One region of the Priestia sp. JSM ZJ58 genome, then DNA from elsewhere that is predicted to be linked to it. Evidence: predicted binding sites of a transcription regulator. Region 1 holds the regulator's gene; each other region holds the start of a gene.

Region 1 (7,486 bases):
AGACAGATATCCACTATTTATTCACAGAGTGGATAAAGCTTGCTCTTAAGCGCATGAACAAGTAAATAGGATGAATAGATACGCAAAAATATAGGCTACTCTTCTAGAAGCAGCTGTAATTCTTCCCACTCTTCCATTAATGTGGATAACTGTGAAGAAATTTTTTCATTTTCACCGTTTAATCTTGATACTTCTTCGTGATTTTGATAAATTTCAGGGTCACAAAGAAGTTCTTCATTCGCCGCTTGGGCGGCTTCTAATTTGTTTACTTCAGTTTCAATTTCTTCAATGCGGCGCGTTCGCTGTCTCATCAATTTCTTTTGTTCTTTATCTTGTTTATAGGACTGTTTATCTACTTTTACCGTACGTTCTTCGTTTGCTTTTATATTTTCTAATTCTTTAATTTCCTCTATTTCTGCTTTCTTTTCTACATAATAGTCATAATCTCCAAGAAATTCTTCTACTCCTTCAGGAGATAGCTCTGCTATTTTATTGGCAATACGATTAATAAAATAACGGTCATGTGAAACAAATAATAGAGTCCCTGGGTAATCAATTAACGCATTCTCGAGTACTTGTTTGCTATCTAAATCAAGATGGTTAGTAGGTTCATCCAAAATTAAGAAGTTAGCTTTTTGAAGCATAAGCTTCGCAAGAGCCAAACGTGCTTTTTCACCACCGCTGAGCGTGGAAACGATTTTCAGTACATCATCACCTGAAAACAGAAAATTTCCAAGCGCTGTACGGATTTCTTTTTCAGGTTTGGCTGGGTAGTCATCCCAAAGTTCATTTAAAACGGTTTTATTAGACGTTAAATTGGCTTGCTCTTGGTCGTAATAACCAACCATTACATTTGAGCCAAAGGAAATGGTTCCAGTCTTGAAGCTGAGTTTATCCACAATGCCTTTTAATAAAGTTGATTTCCCCACGCCATTAGGACCAACCAACGCAAGGCTTTCCCCTTTTTTAATGCGAAGGTTTGCCTCTTGGACGACATAGTTGTGTTCATCATATCCGATAGACACATTTTCCAGATTTAAGACTTCATTTCCGCTTTGACGTTCAATTTCAAACGAAAAACTAGCTGATTTTTCGCCTTCGTTAGGTCGATTTATTAACTCCATTCGATCGAGCTGTTTACGTCTGCTTTGCGCACGTTTTGTAGTCGATGCGCGGGCGATGTTTCGCTGAATAAAATCATTCAGCTTTGCGACTTCATCTTGCTGCTTTTCGTACTGACGCAACTCTTTTTCATATCGCTCTGCTTTTTGTACAAGGTATTTAGAGTAGTTGCCCGTGTACTTCACCGTTGTTTTTTGTACGACTTCATACACTTGATTTACGACTTTATCAAGGAAGTAACGATCATGTGAAACGATTAAAATAGCTCCTTCATACCCTTGCAGAAACTGTTCCAGCCATGCTAAAGTTTCAATATCTAAGTGGTTGGTAGGCTCATCCAGAATAAGCAAATCAGGCTTTGTTAAAAGCAGTTTTGCAAGAGCCAGGCGCGTTTTTTGTCCACCGCTTAAGGAGGAAATAGGGGTGCTGTAGTCAAAGTTTGAAAAACGGAAACCGTGAAGAATAGATCGTGTATCCGCTTCATATTGATAGCCGCCTAAATCTTTAAACGTTACTTGAAGCTGATCATACTCTTTGGTTAGTTTTTCGTATTGAACTGAATCATTAAAAATGTCTGGATCACCCATCTTCGTTTCAAGCGTACGTAATTCTTTTTCCATCTTCTTTAATGGAGCAAAGACAGTCATCATTTCTTCCCATATGGAGAGTGTTGACTCAAGAACTGTATCTTGTCCCATATAATCAATGGAAACACCCTTAGGTTTAATAATTTCTCCGCTGTCATAGGAAAGCTGCTCAGCAATAATTTTTAATAAAGTTGATTTACCAGCACCGTTTCGTCCCACTAGGGCAATGCGGTCTTTTGATTGTACTTCTAACTTTATATTCGATAAAATGGGTTCTGCCCCATAGTATTTTGTAATACCGTTCAATTGTAGAATAATCATTTTTTCACCTCTAGTAGTATATCCATAGTGTATTTTAACATATTTTCAACTACAAGTTCTTCCTACAAGCGTTTGTAATTTGTAGAGGGACAAGGACAAATGATGAAGCGAATGTTTTGATTCATGAAATAAAATGATTTCCCCTGCACATTTTATACAGGATACTATGTTAAAATAAGAGATAAGTGCATCTCTGAACTTATCTATGATGGATGTAAAAAATCCGTCATGACTAACAAACCGATTCTTTGAAGGGCTAATTGCTTCGTTCTACATACCGACTTTAAGGAGTGCTGAATAGACAAAAGCCGTCGAGGTGTGAAGCGGAGTATATATAAAACAAGAGAAAAGAGAGAGAATTGGAAGCGCTACCTCAAAGCGGTTGATGCTTTGTGAAAGGTAATGCAATATGACTTGAAAATGTTAGCAATGACATACATGAACTGAGGGGGTACAACGTGAACACTGAACAATTAAAAATACCACAAGCAACGGCTAAACGATTGCCGCTTTATTATCGTTTTTTGAAAAATTTGCATGCTTCTGGTAAACAGCGTGTGTCGTCAGCGGAGTTAAGTGAGGCAGTGAAAGTGGATTCTGCTACTATTCGTCGGGACTTTTCTTACTTTGGTGCATTAGGAAAAAAGGGATACGGCTACAATGTGAATTATTTACTTACATTTTTCCGTAAAACGTTAGACCAAGATGAAGTAACGAAAGTAGCACTGATTGGCGTAGGGAATCTAGGAACGGCCTTTTTAAATTATAATTTTATTAAAAATAATAACACCAAAATTGAGTGCGCTTTTGATGTGATAGAAGATAAAGTAGGTACGAAAGTAGGCGACGTGCCGGTTTATCATCTTGACCAATTGGAAGATTATATGAGTGATGACATCTCAGTAGCGATTTTAACCGTTCCTGCCACTGTTGCTCAGCAAATTACTGATCGTTTAGTGAGTTGCGGAATTAAAGGAATTTTAAACTTTACTCCTGCACGCTTAAACGTACCGGATGAGATTCGACTCCATCATATTGATCTTGCTGTAGAATTACAGTCGCTCGTCTACTTTTTGAAAAATTATCCTGTTGAATAAGGCGGACTGTGTTACGATTTCCTTAAGTCTAAATTAATAAGGAGAGTGGGAATATGGGGATTGGAGCAGGCAGTTGGATTATTATTGCGATTGTAGCACTGCTTATTTTTGGACCGAAACGGTTACCGGAGCTAGGAAGATCAGTGGGCCAAACGCTTAGAGAGTTTAAGCATGCCGCTAGCGGTGCATCAGAAGATCGTGAAAAAGATAAACAGCGTCAAGTAGATGACAAAGAGTAAAAGGGTGATCATAGTATGACCGAACAAGAAATGTCAATATATGATCATATAGGAGAGCTGCGAAAACGCATTTTAATTGTTTTATTTTTCTTTGTGATTGCCACAATTGGCGGCTTTTTTATAGCGGATAAGGTTATTGTCTATTTACAGCATGCTGATGAGGCAAAGAATTTAACGATGAATGCATTTCGGTTAACAGATCCAGTTAAGATTTATATGCAATTTGCTGTTATTATCGGCTGTGTACTTGCAGCTCCTGTTGCACTGTATCAACTTTGGGCATTTATTAGTCCTGGTTTATATGAAAAAGAGCGTAAGGTAACGCTTGGATATATTCCTGTTTCCATTTTTCTCTTTATTGGCGGTGTCTCTTTTTCTTATTTTGTGTTGTTTCCATTTGTCGTTGATTTTATGACGCGCGTTTCTGATGAGCTGAATGTAAACCAAGTGATTGGCATTAATGAATACTTTTCTTTTTTAATGCAGCTCACACTGCCTTTTGGCTTGTTGTTTCAGCTTCCTGTCGTCGTTATGTTTTTGACGCGTTTAGGAATTATAACGCCTATGTTTTTATCTCAAATTCGAAAATATGCCTATTTCGTACTGCTAGTTATTGCCGCACTTATTACACCACCGGAATTGCTCTCGCACATGATGGTGACAGTGCCGCTCTTAATTTTGTATGAAATCAGCATCATTATTTCCCGCATTTCGTATCGCAAAGTGTTAAAGGCAAGGGCAGAGCAAGAAAGAGAAGATGTTAGTATGTAAAAAAAACCACTGAAACAGTGGTTTTTTTATTTGGATGAATCATCTTGATTTTTATATTGCTGCTGCAATTTTTTAATTTTGTAGTGCAAGATAAAGATGCGAACCGCAAACCTGAAATCGAATGCGGCTACGAGTGCAAATAAGATTGTGGGGAAATTCCAGACGGTTTCCTGGGCATTTTGAATTGCCAAGTAGGTGAATAAAATCCCCATAATAATATAAATAAACCCTCGTGTTAAAGGGATATTCTTCATAAAAACATGCCTCCAAAAATGAACTGCATTTGTTCTGCTTGTTTTTGCATTTCTATAATTTTATCTGCAAAAATAGTTTGAGATAAAATAACAATTGTATTCATCAAAACATGAGCAATAATAGGTACAACAATTAGTCTCGTCCTTGCATAAAGGAATGCAAATACAAATCCCATAGCTGTATACACAAGTAAATGTTTAAAATCCCAGTGTACCGCAGCGAAAATAAGGGAACTAATAAATGCAGAGATAAAGAAATTGTATCGTTTGTGAAGAGAACCAAAAATAATCTTTCGGAAAATAATCTCTTCTAGTATTGGTCCAATAACAGACGTAACGACAATAAGGAAAGGCGTTGCTTTAACAAGATTAACAATATTTTGTGTGTTTTCAGATACTTGGGTAATGCCAAGAGCGTGCTCAATCATACCTGCTACAGCTTGACCAGCCATAGCGAGAAACACCCCAAGGACTGACCAGACAACAGCAATCGTTTTTCCAGCATGTTCTATACGCATGGACATGTCACGGCGCAGCAGCAGTAAGACAATAAGTAAACCAAGGATAAAGCTAATGATAGTCCAATAAGTCAAAAGCATGACATTCGCTGTTCGAACTGGATAGTCATCAAATATTCCTGTTAATTTTAACAGCGGTATACCAACAACTCCTGAAAACTGCATAAGGATGTAGGTGAGGATAACATACCAATAACGTTTTTCCAATCTTCTATACTCCTTTAAAAGGTTTTTATGTATATATGTCGAAGAAGTACTGTAAAGTTAGTAATTTCTTCTTGCTCGTATTGTAACATACATATTATTGAACAGAGAAAAGAATGCTTTATTTCTCAAAATCGTCGAAATCTAAGACTATTATATGTAGTTGTCGTAAATTTTAAATTTTTTTTGTTTAATACTTGCAAAAAAAACCCACTTTGTTTTAATATAATAATTGTGTTAGCACTCGTTGAGGTTGAGTGCTAATAAAAATGCAAACATATTATTTGAGGAGGTTGTTTCACTTGTTAAAGCCATTAGGTGATCGCGTAGTGATTGAACTTGTAAAATCTGAGGAAAAAACAGCAAGCGGTATCGTGTTACCGGACAGTGCAAAAGAAAAGCCACAAGAGGGTAAAATTGTTGCTGTAGGTACAGGCCGAGTATTAGAAAGCGGTGAGCGTGTAGCTTTAGAAGTAGCTGCGGGCGATCGTATCATCTTCTCAAAATATGCGGGTACTGAAGTAAAATACGAAGGTACTGAATACTTAATTTTACGCGAAAGCGATATTTTAGCTGTAATCGGCTAATTTTAACCACAAACTTATCATACGTAAAAAATAGATTATTAAGAACATCTTGAGGAGGTCAAAGAACATGGCAAAAGACATTAAATTTAGCGAAGAAGCACGTCGCGCAATGCTACGTGGTGTAGATACATTAGCAAATGCTGTAAAAGTAACGCTTGGACCAAAAGGTCGTAACGTTGTATTGGAAAAGAAATTCGGTTCACCGCTTATTACAAATGACGGTGTAACAATTGCAAAAGAAATCGAATTAGAAGACGCATTTGAAAATATGGGTGCTAAATTAGTAGCCGAAGTTGCTAGCAAAACAAACGACGTTGCTGGTGACGGTACAACTACTGCAACAGTTTTAGCGCAAGCAATGATCAGAGAAGGTCTTAAAAACGTAACGGCTGGTGCTAACCCAATGGGTATCCGTAAAGGTATGGAAAAAGCAGTAGCTGTAGCGGTTGAAGAACTAAAAGCAATCTCTAAACCAATTCAAGGTAAAGATTCAATTGCTCAAGTAGCGGCTATCTCAGCAGCTGACGAAGAAGTAGGTCAATTAATTGCTGAAGCAATGGAGCGCGTTGGTAACGACGGCGTTATCACACTTGAAGAATCAAAAGGTTTCACAACTGAATTAGAAGTGGTAGAAGGTATGCAGTTTGACCGTGGATATGCATCTCCTTACATGGTAACTGATTCAGATAAAATGGAAGCTGTATTAGATGATCCATACATCTTAATCACAGACAAAAAAATCGGTAACATTCAAGAAATCTTACCGGTATTAGAGCAAGTTGTTCAACAAGGCAAGCCTCTATTAATCATTGCTGAAGACGTAGAAGGTGAAGCTTTAGCAACATTAGTTGTGAACAAACTTCGCGGTACATTTACAGCTGTAGCTGTTAAAGCTCCTGGTTTCGGTGATCGTCGTAAAGCAATGCTACAAGACGTTGCTATTCTAACAGGCGGAGAAGTAATTACTGAAGAGCTTGGTCTTGACTTAAAAACAGCAGGCATCGATCAATTAGGTCGCGCTTCTAAAATTGTTGTAACAAAAGAAAATACAACAGTTGTAAACGGTGCAGGAAACGCAGAAGATATCCTAGCACGCGTAAACCAAATCAAAGCTCAGCTTGAAGAAACAACTTCAGAGTTTGACCGTGAAAAATTACAAGAGCGCTTAGCAAAACTTGCTGGTGGCGTAGCTGTAATCAAAGTTGGTGCGGCAACTGAAACTGAGTTAAAAGAACGTAAATTACGTATTGAAGATGCATTAAACTCTACGCGTGCTGCGGTTGAAGAAGGTATCGTAGCTGGTGGTGGTACTGCATTAGTAAATATCTATAATAAAGTAGCAAGCATCGAAGCTGACGGTGACACTGCTACAGGTATCAACATCGTATTGCGTGCGATTGAAGAGCCTGTACGTCAAATCGCTCACAACGCTGGTTTAGAAGGATCAGTAATCGTTGAGCGTCTAAAAGGCGAAGCAGTTGGAACTGGATTCAACGCTGCAACTGGCGAGTGGGTAAATATGCTAGACACTGGTATCGTTGACCCAACAAAAGTAACGCGTTCAGCTCTTCAAAATGCTTCTTCTGTAGCGGCTATGTTCTTAACAACTGAAGCAGTTGTTGCTGACAAGCCAGAAGAAGGCGGAGCTCCTGCAATGCCTGACATGGGCGGCATGGGTGGAATGGGCGGCATGATGTAATCACTGCCCTACCTAAAAAAGCGACCAAGTACTCACTTGGTCGCTTTTTTGTGTGCGTTAATATTTTCAGATTTTTTTAAAATTTGT
Region 2 (7,486 bases), on a different contig from region 1:
TATAACCGCTGAAGAATTTCCAGACGGTCCCTTCGGCTCTCCGGTTAATCAAAAACTGGGGAAATCTACTTCATGGGAAGAAGGGCAGCGAACGTATAGCGCATTTAATTATGAAAACAAAAACCTTCATGAAAAAGCTCAAAGGTTATTCCCAGGGGCGCACCCTGTACATGATAACCCAAAGGAACATGAACAAAATCCAAGCTAATGTTTTTATTTTTAATGGGAAATGAAGAGCGCTTCTTTCTTGCTTGCATTGATATATGTATAGAATAATGTCTGCCAACTGCGATATCAAAAAGTCTTTGATATGTTTAGTATATGTCGATTTATCTTTTTGTTAAATCATGTTGACAACAAGCAATTTAGCCTGTAATATAAAACGTAACTTATCACTGTTTCTACAGGATTCGACAAAATTTGATTTACTTAAACTTGTGATCTCAACTTCTATTTACAGCTATTAGAGCGCTGTAAGTAGAAGTTTTATTTATGTTATCGATCAAAAAGAAAAAAGCAGGTCTGCTCAAGCAGACCTGCTTTTTTTATTATTGAACAGCGTCAAATTTATTTACTTTCCACTGAGAATTAGATTTATAGAATGTGACAGTTCGTTTTACACTGCCGCCATCTACAGTTGGAACTGTGAATTCATAAGAGCGAACTGTTGCTGTTTGATACACAAGCTTTGTTTTTGCTTTTGACCACTCTAACATGCTGAATCCGTCGCCGATTGGATGTGCAAGTTTGCCGTTATATGTGATATAGCCGTAATTTGTTAATCCTTTTTCTACTGCACTATTTGTAAATGTCTCAGATAAGTAGCTTGATAGCTCAGCTTTTGTATCAAATTCAGGGCAAAGGTACACGTACTCAGTTCCTTTATATTCAAATGTACGTTCTGTACATGGTTTGTTTTTATAACCGTGCAGAGCACTCCAGAAATGATTGCTGGCACTAGCTGCAATTTTGACAGCATTTGCATCCGTTAGTGTTGGAGATGTTGTTTGTGCTGTAACTCCAGTGCTTAGTGTAAAGAAAATAGCGATTGATGATAAAACTAGTCCAATTTTTTTCATTTCTAACTCACTCCTAATTAATTAACCTTATTTATGTAACGATTATGTGTTTTATATTTCTTTTGTTACATTTATATTACAATAAATCTGTAATAAAAGAAAGTGTTTTGTCTTTTTTTCTTAAATTTTTTTAGATTTTTACTAGTTTCTGAAGTAGATATAGTAAATAAATTGCGGATAAATGTTGATTTATCAGGATTTCCAAACCGATTTTTCTATTTTATATTCGTTTTGTTACAAACAATCTTTTTTGTAACAAATCTGTAATAAAAGAAGCTGAATACTTTTAGGATACAGAAAAATAAAGATAAAACGGTGAAAAAGCGATTTTAAAAGTTTGTTTTCCTTTTTTTGGGGCATATTTCTTTTGCGGTTTTGAGCTTTTTAGTAGAGTAGATTAAGAGGAGGCGAAATCATGAAAGCCATTATACATAGTGAGAAAAGCGGTATAGCAGGCATGAATTACAGAGATCTTCAGGAGATGCCCCCTGAAAGAGGAGAAGTAAAAGTAAGGTTAAAAACAGCAGGTTTAAACCGGAGAGATTTATTTGTTATGAATAATCGAGGCAAAGGAGATAAGCCGTTTATTCCCGGTTCAGACGGTGCAGGTATTATAGAAGAAGTGGGAGAAGGCGTAAAAGGTTTAAAAATTGGAATAGAAGTGATCATTAATCCAAGTCTGGAGTGGGATCGTATAGAGGACATTCCGTTTACGCCTAAAATTTTAGGTGGTCCATCGAATGGAACGTTTGCAGAGTATGTAATCATAAAAGCGGATAATGTTGTGCAAAAGCCGCCTTATCTATCTTGGAAACAAGCGGGAGTTCTTTCATTATCAGCTTTAACTGCGTATAGAGCTCTCTTTACAAAAGGGCAGTTAAAAAAAGGAGAACATCTACTTATTCCTGGTATAGGGAGCGGAGTCGCGACTTATGGCTTGTTATTCGCAAAAGCTATCGGAGCTGACGTAACGGTTACTTCTAGAAGTGATGAAAAAAGAAAGCAAGCCCTAAAGTATGGAGCTGATTATGCATTAGACAGTGGAAGTAACCTAAAAGAAGAAATCAACGATAGAAAAGTAGATATCATACTTGATAGTGTGGGGGCAGCTTTATTTCCGACGTATTTTGAAATACTAAAGCCAAATGGAAGAATTGTTAATTTTGGTGCGAGTTCTGGAAATGAAGTTGAATTGCCTCTAAGAACTATTTTTTATCCTCAATTCAATATACTTGGCACATCTATGGGAAGTCAGGAAGAATTTGTGGACATGATGGATTTTATAGAGAAACATCAAATTAAACCAATCGTCGATAGATTCTATCCGCTGTCAGAGGCAGCTGCAGCTTGCGAACGATTAGATAAAGGAAAACAATTTGGCAATATAGGTTTACTTATTTCAGAATAAAAAAATCCCCGGCGCTAACTGGAGACTTTTTTATATAATCAAACGTTTGTTTAAATGAAAGAAACAAGGTAATAACAGGATTTTTAGAAGTTTTTTATCATAACCACCAAGCCAATAAAAAGGTAACAAATCCTCCTAGTATCAAAAATCCCATGCTGTATTTGAGCGTGTATTTAAACAGTTCACCCTCTTTTCCAGCTAAACCTACTGCTCCAGCAGCGACAGCAATTGATTGAGGAGAAAGCATTTTAGCCATCACGCCGCCGGCAGTATTAGCCGCTACGAGAATAATTGGCAAGACATTAATTTGCTGAGCTGTAGTTAGCTGCAAGTTGCCGAACAGCGCATTATTCGATACGACAGACCCCGTTAGAAATACGCCAATCCAGCCAAGAAATGGAGATAAAAATGGAAAATAAGCAGCTGATGTAGCGAGTGCCAATCCAAGTGTAGAGGACTGTCCTGAATAATTTGAAATAAAAGCAAAAGCAATGACCATCATAATCGTCATAATAGGTCTTGATAGTTCTTTTACGGTTTCCAAAAGAGTGGTCCATGCCACTTTTGCCGATACGTTAAGCAAGAAAACTGAAAGGATACAAGCGATAAGAATTGCCGTACCTGTTGCTGCAAATAAGTCTATTTTTAAGACAGCAGCGTAAGGCGTAGGATCTTTTACTAAAGGCGCTGCTTTAATTACGTGATTGTGTAAAAATGGGACGTTAATAAGCAGGTTCAGATGTTCAAGCGCCGTTTTGACAAAAGAAATGCTCCAAGCCGTAACGAGTATCGTTAATAGAATAAAAGGAGACCAAGCCTTTAAAATTTGTTTTGGTGACAGGCTGAAGCTTTTAGCTGCTGCCGAGCTTGTTCTTTTAATATAAAAAGCAAGAGCAAGCAAACTCACAATAGAAGATGTGATATTTGGAAGTTCAGGGCCGATGTATGTAACAGTTAAATACTGCGTCAGTGCATAGGAAATGGCTGTGATGCTCGTTGCTTTCCATACGTCTTTTAATCCTTTTATCCCATCCATAATAAAGACAAGTAAAAAAGGGATAAGAAAAGAAATAATCGGAAGCTGCGTGCCAAGAAAATGAGCAATTTCTTTTGGATCAATGCCAGATACTTGTCCTGCGACAATGACAGGAATCCCCATGGCGCCAAAAGCTCCTGAAGCTGTATTAGCAATTAAGCATAGCGCCGCTGCTTTTAACGGTTTGAATCCAAGTCCAACTAGAAGCGCTGCTGTAATGGCAATTGGAGCTCCAAATCCTGCTGCTCCTTCTAAAAAAGCATTAAAGGAAAAAGCAACAAGCAGCATTTGCAAGCGGGGGTCATCGGTTATTGAAATAATAGATTGCCTAATGGTAGTAAACTGTCCGCTTTTGACAGTTAGCTTGTATAAGAACACCGCGCCGATAATAATATAGCTGATGGGCCAAAGTGCATACAAAAACCCATAGCCTGTGGCTCCTAAGACCATTGAGGCAGGCATATCATAAAAATAAATAGCAATAATCATAGAAAGAAGTACCGTAATACCAGCAGCAATGTGTCCTTTTAATTTCAAAAGAGTTAAAGCAATAAAGAAAAAGATGATGGGGATGAGTGCAATTAGTGCAGAAAGCCAAATATTATTTAACGGATTATATACTTGAGTCCACGTCATATTCATACACCTCTACTACATATTTAAAACAAGGGAGCGGGGGAGTCCCCCGCAAAAATCTTTTGATGTTACACAAAAGCTCTGTCGCGAGTTTGCTTAAGAATGCTAGCAGAGTGCTCGAGCTGCTGCTGTTCGTGAGGAGTTAAATTCAATTCAATAATTTGGCGCACGCCGTTTTTATTAATGATAGCCGGCACGCCGATATACACATCAGAAATACCGTATTGTCCTTCTAATAAAGCAGATACCGTTAAAATAGAATTTTCATCATCTAAAATAGCCTTGGTGATGCGTACAAGTCCCATCGCAATTCCGTAATAAGTCGCTCCTTTTCGATTAATAATATGGTAAGCCGCATCGCGTGTTTGTTCAAATAGATGCTGCATATCCGGCTCTTTTTCAATAGCAGCAGTATTGATAAAATGTTCGAGCTTCACACCGCCAATTTGCGCGTGGCTCCAAACAGGAAATTCCGTATCTCCATGTTCCCCCATAATATAAGCGTGGACGTTGCGAGAATCTACTTCAAAATAGTCGCTTAACAAGTAGCGGAAGCGAGCTGTGTCAAGAATCGTTCCTGAACCAATTACTCGTTCGTTTGGTAATCCTGATACTTTTTGTGTAACGTGTGCGAGAATATCAACTGGATTTGTTGCCACTAAAATGATGCCGTCAAATCCGCTGTTCATAATATCTTTTACAATGCATTCAAAAATTTTAACGTTTTTTTCAACTAGATCTAAGCGCGTTTCCCCTGGAGCTTGATTAGCGCCCGCTGTAATAACTACTAAATCAGCGTCAGCGCAGTCTTTATAATCTCCAGCCCAGATTTTCATCGGTGTGGAAAATGGCATACCGTGATTGATATCGCGTGCTTCACCTTCCGCTTTTTCTTTGTTCATATCGATTAACACTAATTCATTGGCAATACCTTGATTCACCATTGAAAAAGCGTAGCTTGAGCCAACAAAACCAGTTCCGATAACAGCAACTTTTCGTGTTTTTGGTGTAAATTGTGTTTTCATTTGTATCATCCTTTGAATTTTATTTTGTGATGTTTTTCACAATGTTAGTGTAACAAGAATAAATACCCTCGGCTGTGATAAAAATCACACCCTTTAAAAAATAGTAAACAATTTTACAGGGCGATTTAAAAAAAGGGTCCTTCTACATGAAGTGCCACATTTAGAAAGATCTCAAACGTTTAAAGTGTTGAGTAAAGGCAACTTGTTTTGCAGAAAGCTAAAGAGTTTAACATTCTCTATTTGTATGTTAACAGCCAATAATGTTTCTATAGACCCACACGAAATCCATTTGTTACACTAAGTTTGCTTATTTTGAATAAAGGAGTTGAAGGGATGGAGAACTACTATGAGCAAGCCCAAAAAGGCGCTTGGGTTAGTATCTTATCATATATCTTTTTATCAGCATGTAAACTTATTATTGCGGGTGTCACCGCTTCCTCTGCATTAAAAGCCGACGGTCTTAATAATGTTACAGATATTATTGCATCAATTGCCGTCTTAATCGGCTTAAAAATCTCTAAAAAACCTCGTGATAATGATCATCCCTATGGACATTCCAGAGCGGAACATATCTCTTCACTTATTGCTTCTTTTATCATGATGGTCATTGGACTAGAAGTATTGGTCGATGCGGGTCAGTCATTATTTATGGACAAATCTGAAGCGCCTAATTTACTGGCTGCTTGGGTAGGTCTTGGAGCGGCTGCTGTTATGGGTGGTGTCTACCGATATAATATTAAGCTTGCTAAAAAACTTGATAGCCAGTCTTTATATGCGGTTGCTAAAGATAATTTGTCTGATGCACTTGTGAGCATAGGGGCTGTTGTGGGAATTTTCGGCTCGCAATTCGGCTTGCCCTGGCTGGACGTGGTAGCTGCTTTTGCTGTGGGAATTATTATTTGTAAAACAGCCATCGAGATTTTTAAAGAAGCGGCTCATTCTTTAACGGACGGATTTGATGAAGAAAAGTTAGGACACTACAAAGAAAGCATTGGGCTTGTAGAAGGGGTAAAAGAAGTAGAAGATGTGAAAGCGCGCAAGCTTGGTAATCAAGTCGTGATTGATGTAACTGTTAAAGTAGATCCTCATTTAAATGTTATTAAAAGCCATGAAATTGCTGATCAAATTGAACATATGATGAACGATGAGCATCAGATTAAAGATACGCTTGTTCATATTGAACCTGATGCATACGAAAAGCAAAAATAAAACCAGCACGTTCTTTCGTTATGAAAGGATGAGCTGGTTTTATTTTTGGGGAAATTTGAAATAAATCACAAAAACTTCTTCAAAAGTGAAAATGAAAAGCCGTTATTAGTAATATAAAGATTTTTGTAGAAGGGTGAGGGAATGAAGAGGTTAAGTGCAAAACTCGTAGTATTTTTTAGTATTTTTATAGCTATTTTATTATTAGTTGTTTCAGGGGCTGTTTATCAATTTACCAAAACACAAATAGAAAAAGATGTAGAAGTTCAGTCTCAAAGTCAAGTGAAAGAGTTAAGAGAAACGATTCATACGTACTTAGACATGTATAGTCGTTCTTTGCTGACGTATAGTGAAAATGATGTAATTGTTAATTTTGTTAAGCAAGAAGGAGATCAAACAAACCAAGAGAAAAATCCGTATTTTACATGGAACACAGTTCAAAAAGAGTTTACACAGTTTAAAGAAAAGTATCCTAACTTAGTACTTGAATACATAGGCACAAAAAATAAAGGAATGTATTCTGTTCCTAAGCAAGAGTTTGGTTCAAACTATGATCCGACTTCCAGGGTGTGGTACAAACAAGCAGTAGAATCACCTGATGAGGTTGTTTACACGGATCCATATGAAGATGCAGCAACGAAAAAGACGGTTGTGACGATTGCAAAGGCTATTTTAGATCCAGATACTAAAAATGTGCTGGGCGTTATAGCTACTGATTTAGACTTAGATGCATTAAAAAACATTGTAGGTAAAGCAGAAGTAAATCACGGTGGATATGCATTTTTATTTGATCAAAATGGCACAGCGCTCGTTCATCCAACAGAAGCTGGAAAAAATTTAATGAATCAGCCATTTATGAAAAAAATGTACAAAGCAGACCGGAATAAAGATTTCATGAAGTATACCTTTCAAGGTGAAGAGAGAGTGATGGCATATGATACTCTCGAAGGAACGAATTGGAAGATAGGAAACGCCTTTATTTATAATGAAATGCTCTCAAGCGCTCATCATTTACTGAATGTGATTGTCTGGATTGCGTTAATTGGCATCTTATTATCAGTGGTGTTAACCATCTTTTTCTCAAGAATCATTACGA
Region 3 (7,486 bases), on a different contig from region 1:
TTTTTAAAAGCCACGGTTCTGTTTTATCATATCAAATAATTGTTGTATATTGAGATTTTTTTGCTAAGTATTTTTCTATTTTTGCTATTTCAGCGAATTAATTAAAAAAATAAAATTTTATATTGAAATATGCATTTTAGGTTAGTATAATACGATACATGTTTATTTTTATTATTCGAATATAAAATTCTGAAAATTTTAATTATTCAACACGATAATAAAAAGCATTTATAATTTTGGAGGTTTTAATGTGTCAAACAAAGTTCCTTTTTCATTTATAGTGGTTATTGGCTTCATGCTTTTTGCCCTATTCTTCGGCGCAGGTAATTTAATTTTCCCTGCAATGTTAGGTCAGTCTGCTGGAAGCAATATTTGGTCAGCAAATGCTGGATTTTTAGTAACGGGTGTAGGTCTGCCTCTTCTAGGTGTTCTCGCATTTGGTTTTTCCGGAAAAGAGGATCTGCAGTCTTTAGCTAGTCGTGTACATCCAGCTTTCGGTATTATCTTTACTACAATTTTATACTTGGCAATTGGACCGCTTTTTGCAATGCCAAGAACGGGAAGTGTTTCGTTTGAAATTGGCGTTAAGCCTTTTTTATCAGAAAATTCAGGTCACCTTCCCCTTATCATTTTCACGGTAATTTTCTTTACTATTACGTGCTTTTTTTCGCTAAATCCTGCGAAAATTGTCGATTTAGTAGGAAAAGTTTTAACACCTATTAAATTAACGTTTATTGGAATATTGGTAGTTGTAGCCGTTGTGAACCCAATTGGAAAATTTGAAGCACCAAGCGAAGCTTATACAACGCACGCATTCTTTAAAGGCTTCCAAGAAGGTTATTTAACAATGGATACACTAGCATCATTTGTTTTTGGAATTATTATCATTAATGCAATCAAAGAAAAAGGAGCAAAAACCAATCGACAAATTATCGCAATTTGTGCAAAAGCTACGGCTATCGCTGCCGTTATTTTAGCTCTTATTTATAGCGCATTGTCCTATATGGGTGCTTCAAGCGTATCAGAGCTTGGACGTCTTGATAACGGAGGTACGGTTTTGGCTGAAGTATCGAATTACTACTTTGGCTCTTACGGAGGAATTCTTTTGGGTCTGATGATTACCGTTGCTTGTTTAACGACAAGTGTAGGCCTTGTAACATCTTGTTCATCTTTTTTCCATAAGCTGTTTCCAAAGGTCTCTTATAAGTTGATTGCTGTCATTTTATCAGCATTCAGCGCGGTTGTAGCAAACTTTGGCTTAACGGAATTAATCGCTATTTCAGTTCCAGTCTTAACAGCTATTTATCCGTTAGCTATTGTGTTAATTGCTTTGACATTCTTACATCCTTTATTTAAAGGACGTTCAGAAGTTTACCAAGTAAGCCTTCTTTTCACGTTTATCGTTAGTTTGTTTGATGGCTTAAATGCTGCTGGATTCAAAATCGCGGCAGTAAACGATCTGTTTACATCGATTCTACCTATGTATGGAGTGGGTCTCGGCTGGGTAGTTCCTGCTATTGTAGGAGGATTAATCGGTCTTGGCATTACCTTCCTTCGTACAAATGATAATACGAACAGAAACACTTCAAGAAAATTGATTAAATAAAAAGAGGATGCATTTGCATCCTCTTTTTATTGTGGCGTTTTATGAATAAGGAGTTTTTTTCTCCGTTAACTTCACTTCTTCCTTTAACACACGTTTTTCATATAGATATTTATCCGTTCGCTGAAAATGATATTTATCAGCTTTTTCTTTTTCAGATGTGGTCAAAAGCACTCGAACATCAGAAGCAGCTGACACATCAAACGTTTCATTTTGATAAGTAGCATACGGAGCTACAAAAAACACTTCTTCAACAGCATCACGAGGAACTTCTTTTGTAAAAGTCGTGTCATTGTATGGAATGAATCCATTTGCTACATCGCCTTTATCATAGCTAATCAGCTTTACACACCCATTTTCCGTTTCATAACATTCGTAGTCTCGTTCATTATATGCTGCATACAAACCTTTTCGAATCATAAAAAAACATTCCTTTACATTGGTTTAGCAACCGCTGGTACAAATCGTTTTTCTTCTGCCACGTAGATAGCTAAAAGTACTTCTTCCCCATTTACCGCTTGATATAGTTCCGCTCCGTTTGCTGGTGGATAATAGTTATCAAATTTGAACTCTGGAACGGTTTCCCCGTTTCGAGATCCTGTAAACCCATTAAGCGTACATGGAGGTCCATAATTATTACTAATTAATCCCTTTTAGTAGGTCTCAAAAATAAAACACACCATCTAAAATAGATGGTGTGTGAAGTATAGTAAGTAATTAAGAAATTTGTTTAAGTTCTGATGAGAGTTTTAAAAACTCTTCTTTATTTTTCATCAATAGCGTGCGGTCGATTTCTTCTTTTAGCTGTGCTTTACGAAATTCTGCAATCGCCTTGTCTAAAATCATCTCAGCGAATAATGCATCAAGCACCTTTCCGTTGGATTTTTGCGGTGAATTAAGTAAATTCTTTTTCATAAGAAATCAACTCCTTGGCTTTTTTATAATATAACACAAATATTCTGACTTTTCAATCATTTAAACCAAGTATTTTAAATCTATTTTTTTCCACATAAAAAGGCCGCCCTTTTGTTATAAAGGGCGGCCTTTTATTACGAATCTGTGGCTTTTTCTTTTACTTCCGCATAGTAGTTTTCATATTCAATAAATTCAGGAGCTTGATGAGCTGCCATGATACCGTGGTAGCTGATATCTAAGCCCACTTCTTCTTCTTCTTCCGTAGACCGAAGCGGAACCACCAAGGAAATAACCTTTAACCCTATCCACGTCGTAACAAATCCCCAAGCGCATAGAGCAATTAATCCAAGAAGTTGAACGCCAAGTAACGTCCAGCCCCCTCCTGTAAACACACCGCCGTCTGTAGAAAACAAGCCCACAGCCAACGTGCCCCATATTCCCGAAGCAGCGTGTACAGGAAAAGCTCCTACAGGATCGTCGATTTGACGTGCTTCGAGCCAGTTTGTAGCTGCCATCATTAATAAGCCAGATACAGCTCCAATAAAAATAGCAGATGGTGTGTTAACAAAAGCGCACCCGGCCGTAATGCCAACCAGTCCGGCAAGCGATCCATTTATTACAGAAGGTGCATCTGAACGGTTGTAGCGAAATAAAGTATAAAATAAAGTAGCTGCTCCGCCTGCTGCTGCTGATAACATTGTGACAATAGCAATGTGACCAATTCTAACGTCAGTGGCACTTAGCGTACTTCCTGCATTAAACCCAAACCATCCAAACCATAATAAAAAAGCACCCACTGAGGCAAGCGGCAAATTGCTTGGAAGAGAAACGGAACTAATTCCATTCTGCGTAAATTTCCCTTTTCTTGGTCCAATCATTATTGCAGCTGCTAAAGCTGAAAAACCGCCTAGCGCATGAATGACTGCCGAACCGGCAAAATCAAGCATTCCTAGCTTACTAATCCATCCGCCTCCCCAAATCCAGTGGCCGGCTATAGGATAAATAAATGTAGTCATTAAAATGGCATATAAAAGGTATGCACGAAAATTAATTCGTTCTGCTACCGCTCCAGAAACGATCGAGATGACTGCAATCACAAACGCACATTGAAACAGCCAAAACGTTTCAAGCCCAATTGGAATGTCAAGGTGCGATAAATTACCTGAGAGCGCAAAACCGCTTTTACCGACAACTCCGCCTAAATCATCTCCGTACATTAATCCAAACCCAATTAAATAGAAACAAAGCGTTCCTATTGTAATATCAGCGAATACTTTCATAATAATATTGACACTATTTTTATAGCGGACAAACCCTGCCTCTAGCAAGGCAAAGCCGCCTTCCATTAGCAAAATCATCGCCGCTGTTAATACAACCCACGTCGTATTTATACCTAAACTTAGTTCATTAACACTCATATCCCAACGCCTCCACTGCTTTTTAGTCGTTTTATTTCTTGTACAATAGCAGGCGAAAGCGTAATTTCACTTGTTTCTTCATTTTCCGCTTTTATTAATTCAAGAACTTCATGAAGTTCTCGCATTTGTGCTTTAAGGTGATCAATTTTTTTAAAGCGTTCCTTTACGTATACCATATACTCGACCGCTTGATGCTGACTTAAAGGACGCCCGGTAAAAAATTTACGAAACGGTGATAGTGATTGGTACCAAGCTTCTTCAGCACGTTTCTTCTCTTCGTATTTACTAATTTTCGCTTTTATATCTTCTATTTCTTGTGCTTTAGCTTCTTTTAACTTCATTATAAATTCAATTAATTTTAATTGAGGCAATGTAATGACCACATTATGATAAAGTTCATCCACTATAACCATGTTATATCTCCTTACATAAGATGTTATATTTAGATTATATGTAGAACACTATAGTAAGTCAATGTAATTTTTTGAAAACTCTTTAAATAGTAAATGCGCCCTATCTTTTTACTACTTATAGAATATTAAGTTCGTATGTGTTGAAATATGACGTTATTTGTTTTATCGTAGGAAGAGGAATTATGTTAGTTCCCTATTTTAATTTTATTTACCTAGGCAATTATTCGCTTTATTTTTTATAAACTTTTATTAAACAAAGGGTTACGAGGTTCTTCACTTATTTTTTCAACGAAATGAGTTGATTTTATCTCGTATTAAAATTAAAATAGAATTATGTGCAAGATTTCACAACTTCACAATGTAGTTTGAAAGTCTAGCAGATAACTAGGAACTACATATGCAACAGTATCCAGCAAAGGAGGACTTTTCATGTCTCAATCAACTATTCAAAAATCAGCTGCAGAGGAAAATGCTGCTGTACAAACAGAAGCGGCGGTTAACAAAGGTCAAGCGGATGTGTTAGATCAATTGTTAAAGCCTGAAGTACAAGAAGCTCTTACTGTTCTTGTAGATAATTTACCAAAATTATCTGAAATGGTAACGGTGCTTACAAAAACTTACGACGTTGCGCAATCATTATTAACTGACGACGTATTAAAAGAAGATCTACTTGGTGGAGTAAAAGAATTTATCGAGCCAGTAGAAGGAACAGTAAAAGGTCTTGCAGCTACTGCAATCGAAGCAAACGATCGTGCAGAAGCAAATGCTTCTAATTCAATCGGTTTATTCGGTTTATTACGCATGCTTAAAGATCCACAAGCTCAAAAACTATTCCGCTTTGCACAAGCGTATTTAGACATTACAAACGAAAAACAAAAATAATTTTCATTAAAAAGTGTGGACGGAGGATCGACTATGTCAAAACATATTTTAATTTTAGGCGGCGGTTACGGTGGTTTATTAACTGCAATGACAGCTCGCCAACACCTAAGTGCGGATGAAGCAAAAATTACAGTAGTGAACCGTTTTGCTACTCACCAAATCATTACAGAATTACACCGTCTAGCTGTAGGCGGCGTTTCTGAACAAGCGGTAGCTTTACCACTTGATAAATTACTTAAAAACTACAACGTTGATTTAAAAATTGCAACGGTAAAAGAAATTTCACCAGATCAACGTGAAGTATCTCTTGAAGATGGTACAAAATTAAGCTACGACTACCTTGTTACAGCTTTAGGTAGTGAAACTGCTTACTTCGGTATCCCTGGTTTAGAAGAGCACAGCTTCGTTCTTAAATCAGTAAATGATGCAAACCGTTTACGTGCACACGTAGAAGCTTGTATCGCTGAATACAGCAAAACAAAAAATAAAGCTGACGGTACAATCGTAGTTGGCGGTGGCGGATTAACAGGTATCGAACTTGTTGGTGAATACGCTGACTTAATGCCAAGCCTATGCCTAAAACACGGTGTGGATCCAAAAGAAATTTCTCTATACTGTGTAGAAGCAGCTCCTACAGTTCTTCCAGGCTTCCCTGCTGAATTAGTAGAGCGTGCTCAATCAAGCTTAACAAAACGTGGCGTTACATTTGTTACTGGTACACCTGTAACAAAAATGGATGCTACAACTGTTGAACTTAAAGACGGCAGCAAAATTGAAACAAAAACAATGGTATGGACTGGCGGAGTTCAAGGTAACTCTGTAGTTGCTAACTCAGGTATCGAAGTAAACCGCGGTCGTGCACTTGTAAATGAATTCTTACAATCTACATCTCATAAAGATGTATTCCTTGCTGGTGACTCAGCGGTTGTAATGGGTCCAGAAGGTCGCCCTTACCCACCTACTGCTCAATTAGCTTGGCAAATGGGTGAAGTTGTAGGCGTGAACTTAGCAGTAGCTATTCGCGGCGGAGCAATGGAATCATTCGTTCCTGTCTTCTCTGGTACACTAGGAAGTCTTGGACGCAAAGATGCAATTGGTACAATCGGCGGAAACAAAACGCAATTAAAAGGTTTACCAGCATCACTTATGAAAGAAGCAAGTAACGTTCGTTACTTATCTCATATCAAAGGATTATTCGCATTAGCTTATTAATCCGTCTTAAAACGAAAGAGGGAAATTCCTCTTTCGTTTTTTTTTATTTACATAAGCCAAGAAATAAGAAGCGGCAGCGTAACCAGCGATAAAATAGCACTAATAACAAAAGCAGAGGCCGTTTCGTTTTCCATGCTTTCAAACCGCAAAGCAATCATCGCAGCTACAGCAGATCCAGGAAAAGCTACCAGTAAAATAGCTTTTGTCACTTCATCTGAAGACAACCCTATCCATACTGCAATTCCAAGCATAACGATCGGTTGAACCGCTACTTTTAAGACAGCGATCCCGAGCGCGCCTTTACTGAAGTTAATTTTTCCAATTCCAATCGTTACTCCTACCGCAAACAAAGCTGCTCCGGATGTGATACTTCCAATTTGATCAAGCATATCCTGTAACAGTTTAGGTGACTGAAAGCCGCAAAGCGTTAAAATCACTCCAATTAACGGGACGCATGCCAAAGGCTCAGATAGACCATGCAAAATAGAATGAACCGTTACTTTGAATAAACTTGTTTTCTCTTCCCCTTCTTTTCGTCCCCTTTGGCCAACGGTTCCCAAAATCGTTGCCAACGGATCTAAAATCGCGTTCACCACGATTCCTGTGATGGCAATTGGAATCGCTACTGCACCTGCACCAAACAAGCCTCCAAGTACCGGAATGCCCATAAAAGCAAACGTTGGCTGAGCTGAGTTTAGAGCAAACATAGAAGAAGAAGTTAGCGTATGCTTCCCTGCATACTTCACGATGAGCAATATAATGAGATAAAACCCGACGATGCCTAAAATCAGCGCAACTAAAAACGGCCATTCATCTATGAGTGTTTTTCTTGGCGTTGTCGTCACACCTACAAATAAGTGTGCAGGAAGCGCAAACTTCGTTACTAATGTGTTAAGCCCCTTAGACGTTTGCTTGTCAAATTTTTTAAAATGCCCTGCTAAATAACCAAGCAAAATGACAAAAAAGATAGGCGCGAGAATGAGAAAAATTTGACCTATGCTCATTTATCATTCACCTCATTCATTTCTTGCCTTAACAGGTTT
Region 4 (7,486 bases), on a different contig from region 1:
ATTCGAATACGCCAGCTTCAGGAAGGCCACCAGTTGTACGGATTGATTCAAGTACTTCTTTACGGTTTGATTCTAACCATGTTAAGTACTCGTCTTCAAAGCGTGTAATATCTGATACTGGAACATCATCTAAGAAGCCTTTTGTTAATGCGTAAAGCACAGCTACTTGTTTTTCTACGCGAAGCGGTTTGTGTAAACCTTGTTTTAAGATTTCAACTGTACGCGCTCCTCGATTTAATTTTGCTTGAGTTGCTTGGTCAAGATCAGAACCGAACTGAGCAAACGATTCAAGCTCACGATAAGATGCAAGGTCTAGACGCAGTGTACCTGCTACCTTTTTCATCGCTTTAATTTGTGCAGATCCCCCTACACGTGATACAGAAAGACCAGCATTAATCGCAGGACGTACGCCTGAGAAGAATAGATCTGACTGTAAGAAAATTTGTCCGTCTGTAATCGAAATTACGTTCGTTGGGATATAAGCAGATACGTCTCCTGCTTGCGTTTCAATAAATGGAAGAGCTGTTAATGAACCTCCACCTTTTGCGTCCGATAACTTTGCCGCACGCTCTAATAAACGAGAGTGCAGATAGAATACATCCCCTGGATATGCTTCACGACCTGGAGGACGGCGTAATAGTAATGAAAGTTCACGATAAGCTGATGCTTGTTTTGTTAAGTCATCGTAAATAACAAGTACGTGCTTACCGTTATACATAAACTCTTCACCCATTGTTACTCCAGCGTATGGTGCTAAGAATAATAGTGGAGCTGGTTGTGAAGCTGATGCTGTTACAACGATTGTGTAATCTAGAGCACCGTGTTTACGTAATGTCTCTACTACGTTACGAACTGTTGATTCTTTTTGGCCAATCGCTACATAGATACATACCATATCTTGATCTTTTTGGTTTAAGATTGTATCGATTGCTACCGATGTTTTACCCGTTTGACGGTCACCGATAATTAACTCACGCTGTCCACGGCCGATCGGCACAAGTGCGTCAATCGCCTTGATACCTGTTTGAAGCGGCTCATGTACTGATTTACGATCCATAACGCCAGGTGCAGCACCTTCAATTGGACGTGTTTTTGTTGTTTCTACCGGGCCTAAGCCGTCTACTGGCTGACCTAATGAGTTAACAACACGACCGATTAACTGCTCTCCTACTGGAACTTCCATGATGCGTCCTGTACGGCGAACTTCGTCACCTTCACGAATTTCGGTATATGGTCCTAAAATAATGATACCTACATTGTTTTCTTCTAAGTTTTGTGCCATTCCCATGACACCATTTGAAAATTCAACCAGTTCTCCAGCCATGACATTGTCGAGGCCATGAGCACGTGCGATACCATCCCCAACTTGGATAACAGTACCTACATCACTCACTTTAATCTCAGACTGATAGTTTTCAATTTGCTGCTTGATCAGCGCACTAATTTCTTCAGCTTTGATGCTCATGAATTTCACCCCTATCTACGATCTGTGTGCAAGAAGTCCTCGGTGGATCGTTTCTAATTTGCTGCTAATGCTGCCATCATAGATACGATTACCAATGCGAAGCTTCACGCCGCCGATTAGGCTTTTATCTACTACATTTGAAATATTTAACGTATGTTTTCCAACTTTTGAAGCAAATGATTGCGAGATTGCTCGTTTCTCATCTGCGCTTAAAGGTTTGACAGAATAAACAGTTGCGTCTGCCACGCCACGTACTTCGTTCGCTAGGAAACGATACTCTTGCACCATTTGGCTAACAATTTGAATGCGGTGACGCTCTAATAATAGAAGAACCGTATGTTGAACAGTTGGTGAAAGTTCAGCAAATGCCTCACTTACAAACTGTTTTTTTCGCTCAATTGTAATTTTTGGATGAGTTAATACATCCATTAATTCAGGTGTTTTAGCAAACACCTCTTCAACGATTTGTAGCTGGTCTTGCATTTCATCGATCATCTGTTTTTCTGTTGCTAATTGAAAAAGAGCTAGTGCATAGCGCTTGGCTACAGCTGGTTGACTCATCGTACATCCCCTACTTCTTGGATATATTCATGAATTAACTTCTCTTGATCTTGTTCAGAAAGTTCTTTTTCAATAACTTTCGACGCAATTAAAACAGATAATGAAGCAACTTGCTCACGTAACGCAGCAACTGCTTGATCTTTTTGCTGTTCGATTTCTTGTTTTGCTGCAGCTTTTAGACGCTCAGACTCTTCGCGTGCTGCTGCAATGATTTCTTCTTTTTTATCTTCTGCAGACTTTCTAGCGTTTTCCATCATTACTTGCACTTCTTGACGAGATTGCTTTAAGATTTCACGCTGCTCTTCAACAAGCTTCTTCGCTTCCTCATTTTGCTTTTCTGCTTCATCAATCTCACCGGCAATATGCTCTTCACGTTTTTTCATGATTCCCATTACAGGACCAAACGCGAATTTTTGAAGTAACGCAAGTAGGATAAGGAACATCACTAATTGGAAAAGAATATCTCCACCATTAATGCCTGCTGCTCCTAACACAAACATGTTCGACACGGCCATGTTCACTCCCTTCAGAGACTCCACATATATAATTTACTTCTTAAAGACATAAAGTAATGGCGAAGGTTCTTTTGAATGATCTTCGCCACATGTAACACATTATTATTTACCTTGTACCATGAATGCAATAACTACGGCGATAATTGGAAGCGCCTCAACTAAGGCAACCCCAACGAACATCATTGAAGTTAATGTACCACGTGCTTCTGGTTGGCGAGCTGTGCCTTCAATCGTCTTAGAAACGATAAGACCGTTACCAATACCAGCACCTAGTGCCGCTAAACCAATCGCAATTGCAGATGCTATTAAACCCATTTTATAAAGTCCTCCCTTAATATATATGATTTTGTTTAACTAAGTTTTGTTTTGTCCAAATTGGGTATTACTTGAACAAAGCTTTATAAATTAATGGTCGCTACTCACTTTGTGAGATAAATAAACCATCGTTAACATTGTGAAAATGAAGGCCTGAATTGCGCCTACAAAAATACTGAATCCTTGCCATAAAAGCATTGGGATAGCAGCTCCAATTGTACCTAGGAAGCCTGTTGTTGCTAAACCAGCTAGCAAGCTTAACAAAATTTCCCCAGCATAAATATTACCGTAAAGACGAAGGCCAAGCGTTAACGTATTGGCAAACTCCTCGATAATCTTAAGCGGGAATAAAAATGCCATTGGCTTGAAGTAATCTTTCGTGTATGCAGAGAAACCTCGCATTTTAATACCATAATAATGTGATAGTACAACTACCATAACGGCTAACGTCAGCGTAATTGCTGGATCAGCGGTTGGCGATTTCCACCATAAGTTATGGTCAATCACGATGGCGAATGGAAGACCCAACATATTTGACACAAAAATGTACATAAGTAAAGTTACACCTAGCGTCAAAAAGCGGCCACCTGTTTTCCAATCCATATTGCTATTAACGAGTCCTTTAACAAAATCTAAGACCCATTCAATAAAGTTTTGTGCACCGCTTGGCTTCATAGCAAGAGTACGAGTACATAAAACTGCAATTAAGAATACAATAACAGAAGCTACGGTAACCATAAGCAAGTTACTTTGACTAAAAGTAAGGCCTAGAAACTCTATAGTTGGTGATTCATGACCCAACTGTGTTCACCTCTCTTTCTATCTTCTACGCATATTTTGAACAACTAAATCTATGATAATGACAACATAATACGTCATTAATCCCACAACTACACTAATAATATGAAAGGTTTTTGGATAAGAGATGGTAATCACAACTGCGAGAGCAGCTGTTGCAAATCTTACAACAGTCCCAATTGAACGGGGCTTTTTCCCCTCATCCAACGCCTGTCCAAACTGCTCAAACTTTCTTACTAAGTTCCACAAATTATACAAACTCAGGGCGGTTCCTAAAATTAAACCTGCAAAAACAGCCTTATAACTTGTAAATCCCCAGCCGAGAACGTATAATGCTAACAAATACAATATGTATGAACGAAGTCTTGGAAAAACGTGCTGCAAATCCTGCATGAATTATTAATCTCCTGAAAAAAAATGGTGGACTGTCCGCAGCATCATAAAAACACCTGCTGCTAGCCCTGAAAGAAGGCCTAAAATCAAAAATAGTGGTTCGGTGTCAAGCCATTGATCAGCCCATCTTCCAGAGAATAAGCCAATTAAGACTGAACCTGCTAACTGTGATAGAATGATTGACACTAATGCCATCGCTTGCAAAGGATGACGGTTGCGATCTTTCATAAGCTCATACCCCTTTTGCAAAATTTTCTTTTTTCCGAATTCTCTATCGTTTTCATAGCTCAATATATGATAGAAAGGCAAAAAAAATTGCTAAAAAAGGTAAAAACAGCTAATAAAATACGCAGAAATATCAACGGTTTTCACAGGTTGAAAACCTTATCATTTATATTCCCTGTAAGCATACAATAGCGTATATTTAATGTCAATGTGTTTAAGCTAAAAACTTCACAATCTCTTCTTATTGTTCACATTTCTGCCACACATAAAACCTCTTCAAATGAAAACATTTAAAGAGGTTCATTCAATCGTTATTGTACTGTGTACAACCTGCTCTTGTCTATGCTTTTTCACAAATGCAAATATTTGGTACACTCCTGGTACAAGCGATTCATCAATCGCTATTTTTCGTTTTCTCATGCCTCTTTCTACATCCACGTCAACATCTAAATACGATACAAACTGTAAAGACTGCTTATCAAAAAGAGCGACGCCTAACTGATCTGCTCCTTCAGGCAAAAACAGTTCATAGCTATACGTATTTTTCTCTTTTTCCGCTGCTACTTGCAATCCCATGACACGAGGATAATCTGGAATGCTAATCATGTACATATAGGGAAGCGAAAATGTTTCACGTGAATCATTTATTTCCAAATATCCGTCATATATACCTTTATTTTTAAAACGGGGCTGCACCGATAAAGTGACAGCTATCTCTTTTGTCTGACGGGGTGGCACCGTGACGGGTAATGGAACATCCCAGTTCACTCCTTCATCCCTTTTTGGAACGTTTAAGCGATACGTTTTTGCTTTATCAGACTGGTTATCAATTTTAAAAGATAAAACTTTCTTTGATGGACGCGTAAAAATACCAAAAGATAAAGAAGATGGATAAAACAAAGATTCTGCTGTGACGGCTTTTGCTATTTGAATTCTTCCCGCTCCTTGTTCATATACGCGATACGTTTGACCGTTTAGCTGCTGCATTACTTTACTGGTGTTCATCAATGAAGCTTTGACTTGTTCAGGAGACCAGTTCGGGTGAGCTTGTAAAATCAGCGCACACGCTCCAGCTACATGGGGCGCAGCCATACTTGTGCCATGCATGCGTTCATATCCTCCAGGAACTGTACTATTAATGAAGTAACCTGGTGCGACGACGTCTGGTTTGATTCCCCAAGTAGTCGTTACAGGCCCTCTTGAACTGAAAGATGTGAGCAAGTCTTGCACCACCTGCTGGCCAGTGCGTAAGTACGGTTGTTGAGACTGAATGTGTTGGCTAATGGTGTCACCGCTTTTTTTACTTACCCATATCACGGGAATATTTACTGACTCTTTTAGTTTACTGACTATGCTTTTTTCTGTCGGGCTATATAAAATAACCGCTTTTGCTCCCGCCTGTTCAGCTTGTTTAATCTTTTTTTGAACCGCATTTCCTTCTGCTTTTAGCAAAATGACGTTACCCGACGCATGCTTTTGCTCTTTGGAATCTTCTTCATTTATTACACGCAGCGTTTGATTAAACGTCCATGGACGAGACCCTTCTACTGGCGCCATCATAATTTTTTCTTTGTTAAATCCAATTGTTAGAAATTGAACTGTTGTCGGAGAAACAGAAGCGCCAACGGAAATAGCTTTTCCCGCTGTACCCGGAGAGCCCACCGTCCATAAACCTGGACCTGAATTGCCGCTAGATGTAACCGTTACAATTCCTTTTTCAACAGCTCGATCTAACGCTAAGCTTGTTGGTAAATCAGGGCCATTCACATCATTTCCTAATGATAAATTAATAATATCTACATCATCTTGAATTGCTTTTTCAATAGCTAGAATAACACTTTCAGACGTTCCAGCTCCTCCAGGTCCAAGAGCTCGGTATGCATAGATTTCCGCTTGAGGTGCTACGCCTTTAATATTCCCATTCGCTGCAATAATACCAGCTACATGAGTACCGTGCAGAGTCGGTTCTCCTTGCTCACGAGTGGTTTCCATCGGCTCATAATCTTCATCTATTACATCGTAACCCCCTCTGTAGGTTTGTTTTAAATCAGGGTGAGAATAATCAACCCCCGTATCGATAACGCCTACTTTGATCCCTTTTCCTGTTAAACGCTGATTGTGAGTATCAAACAAGCCTCTTACCTGTTCTGAGCCAATGAACGTTACGCTATTTTCTTCTGTAACCTGATAGTTTTTAATAGAATGTGAACTAATAATAGATGGATTCTGAGATAGTTTTTCCAAATCCGAGATGGAGCCGTTTAGTGAAAGTCCTGTAAACACCGTGTGAAATTCGCTCTTAATCTTTATATTAGGATAATTTTTTTGTAGCTGACTTTTAAATTTCGTGAATTTTTCTTTTTTAATCATCACAATGATTGATTTTTCCTGATGATTCATTTCTTGTTTTATAGAAGGAAATGTCGGATTGAGCGACATTTGCCCTCCCCCACTTCCCAATATAAAGCTAATCATTAACCATTTAATCCACATAAAAAAACACCTCTCACACTATCGTGTCTCAAAGAGACGCTTTTCATGTGAAAGGTGTTTAGAAATCTTACGAAAGCGGATTAAAAGCTTCCGGTCTGTTTTCACGGCGGTTGAAATAGTAGCTAATAGCATCACAAATGCGTTTAGAAGCTAAGCCGTCTCCGTAAGGATTCGATGCTTGTGACATTTGCTTATATACGTCTTCATCTATTAACAGCTCTTTTGCTAGCGTATAAATCGTTTCTTCTTCCGTGCCTGCTAGTTTGAGCGTTCCTGCTTCAATTCCTTCCGGGCGCTCTGTTGTATCGCGAAGTACCAATACAGGTACGCCTAATGAAGGAGCTTCTTCTTGAACACCGCCCGAATCTGTCAAAATAATATGAGCGCGCTCAGCGAAGTTATGGAAGTCAATCACATCTAACGGTTCAATTAAATGAATGCGCGGGTCATTTCCTAAGATATCGTTTGCTGTTTCTCTAACTACTGGATTCAAATGAACAGGATACACAACTTGCACATCTTCATGTTCATCTACAATACGCTTAACAGCACGGAACATATTTTTCATTGGTTCGCCTAAATTTTCGCGGCGATGTGCCGTTAACAAAATAAGACGATCATCTCCCAATTTCGTTAACACTTCATGCTCATATGTCTCTTTTACTGTTGTTTTTAACGCATCGATAGCTGTATTTCCAGTCACAAAGATTCGCTCTTCTTT

What was found. Region 1 encodes Rex, which represses fermentation and respiration genes when NADH is low (regulators of the CRP and FNR family bind a similar motif). Its sites were predicted from a motif close to TTGTGAAATATTTCACAA; they were not measured.
Region 2: ACH6EI_RS25320 (L-lactate dehydrogenase) is a predicted target of Rex. The motif match lies at 5,209-5,226, and genes of this name have one in related genera.
Region 3: ACH6EI_RS11220 (DUF1641 domain-containing protein) is a predicted target of Rex. The motif match lies at 4,683-4,700, and genes of this name have one in related genera.
Region 4: ACH6EI_RS22540 (AtpZ/AtpI family protein) is a predicted target of Rex. The motif match lies at 4,489-4,506, and genes of this name have one in related genera.

What each region holds. Positions count from the first base shown of each region.
Region 1 covers NZ_JBISEM010000012.1:3,486-10,971, forward strand. Annotated here, with positions in the region: gene ACH6EI_RS27250 (ABC-F family ATP-binding cassette domain-containing protein) at 96-2,030, opposite strand; gene ACH6EI_RS27255 (redox-sensing transcriptional repressor Rex) at 2,489-3,127, shown strand; gene tatA (twin-arginine translocase TatA/TatE family subunit) at 3,181-3,366, shown strand; gene tatC (twin-arginine translocase subunit TatC) at 3,382-4,137, shown strand; gene ACH6EI_RS27270 (YdiK family protein) at 4,164-4,391, opposite strand; gene ACH6EI_RS27275 (CPBP family intramembrane glutamic endopeptidase) at 4,388-5,116, opposite strand; gene groES (co-chaperone GroES) at 5,416-5,700, shown strand; gene groL (chaperonin GroEL) at 5,768-7,399, shown strand.
Region 2 covers NZ_JBISEM010000005.1:88,469-95,954, reverse strand. Annotated here, with positions in the region: gene ACH6EI_RS25340 (hypothetical protein) at 1-208, shown strand, start outside; gene ACH6EI_RS25335 (IseA DL-endopeptidase inhibitor family protein) at 549-1,079, opposite strand; gene ACH6EI_RS25330 (zinc-binding dehydrogenase) at 1,495-2,487, shown strand; gene ACH6EI_RS25325 (lactate permease LctP family transporter) at 2,585-4,165, opposite strand; gene ACH6EI_RS25320 (L-lactate dehydrogenase) at 4,228-5,184, opposite strand; gene ACH6EI_RS25315 (cation diffusion facilitator family transporter) at 5,518-6,393, shown strand; gene ACH6EI_RS25310 (methyl-accepting chemotaxis protein) at 6,535-7,486, shown strand, end outside.
Region 3 covers NZ_JBISEM010000001.1:2,107,422-2,114,907, reverse strand. Annotated here, with positions in the region: gene brnQ (branched-chain amino acid transport system II carrier protein) at 251-1,606, shown strand; gene ACH6EI_RS11240 (hypothetical protein) at 1,646-2,023, opposite strand; gene ACH6EI_RS11235 (IDEAL domain-containing protein) at 2,321-2,518, opposite strand; gene ACH6EI_RS11230 (ammonium transporter) at 2,653-3,936, opposite strand; gene ACH6EI_RS11225 (hypothetical protein) at 3,933-4,349, opposite strand; gene ACH6EI_RS11220 (DUF1641 domain-containing protein) at 4,779-5,231, shown strand; gene ACH6EI_RS11215 (NAD(P)/FAD-dependent oxidoreductase) at 5,265-6,443, shown strand; gene ACH6EI_RS11210 (AEC family transporter) at 6,491-7,447, opposite strand; gene ACH6EI_RS11205 (NAD-dependent malic enzyme) at 7,460-7,486, opposite strand, start outside.
Region 4 covers NZ_JBISEM010000002.1:220,535-228,020, forward strand. Annotated here, with positions in the region: gene atpA (F0F1 ATP synthase subunit alpha) at 1-1,465, opposite strand, end outside; gene ACH6EI_RS22515 (F0F1 ATP synthase subunit delta) at 1,481-2,026, opposite strand; gene ACH6EI_RS22520 (F0F1 ATP synthase subunit B) at 2,023-2,541, opposite strand; gene atpE (F0F1 ATP synthase subunit C) at 2,644-2,856, opposite strand; gene atpB (F0F1 ATP synthase subunit A) at 2,947-3,657, opposite strand; gene ACH6EI_RS22535 (ATP synthase subunit I) at 3,676-4,047, opposite strand; gene ACH6EI_RS22540 (AtpZ/AtpI family protein) at 4,054-4,275, opposite strand; gene ACH6EI_RS22545 (S8 family serine peptidase) at 4,573-6,765, opposite strand; gene wecB (non-hydrolyzing UDP-N-acetylglucosamine 2-epimerase) at 6,833-7,486, opposite strand, start outside.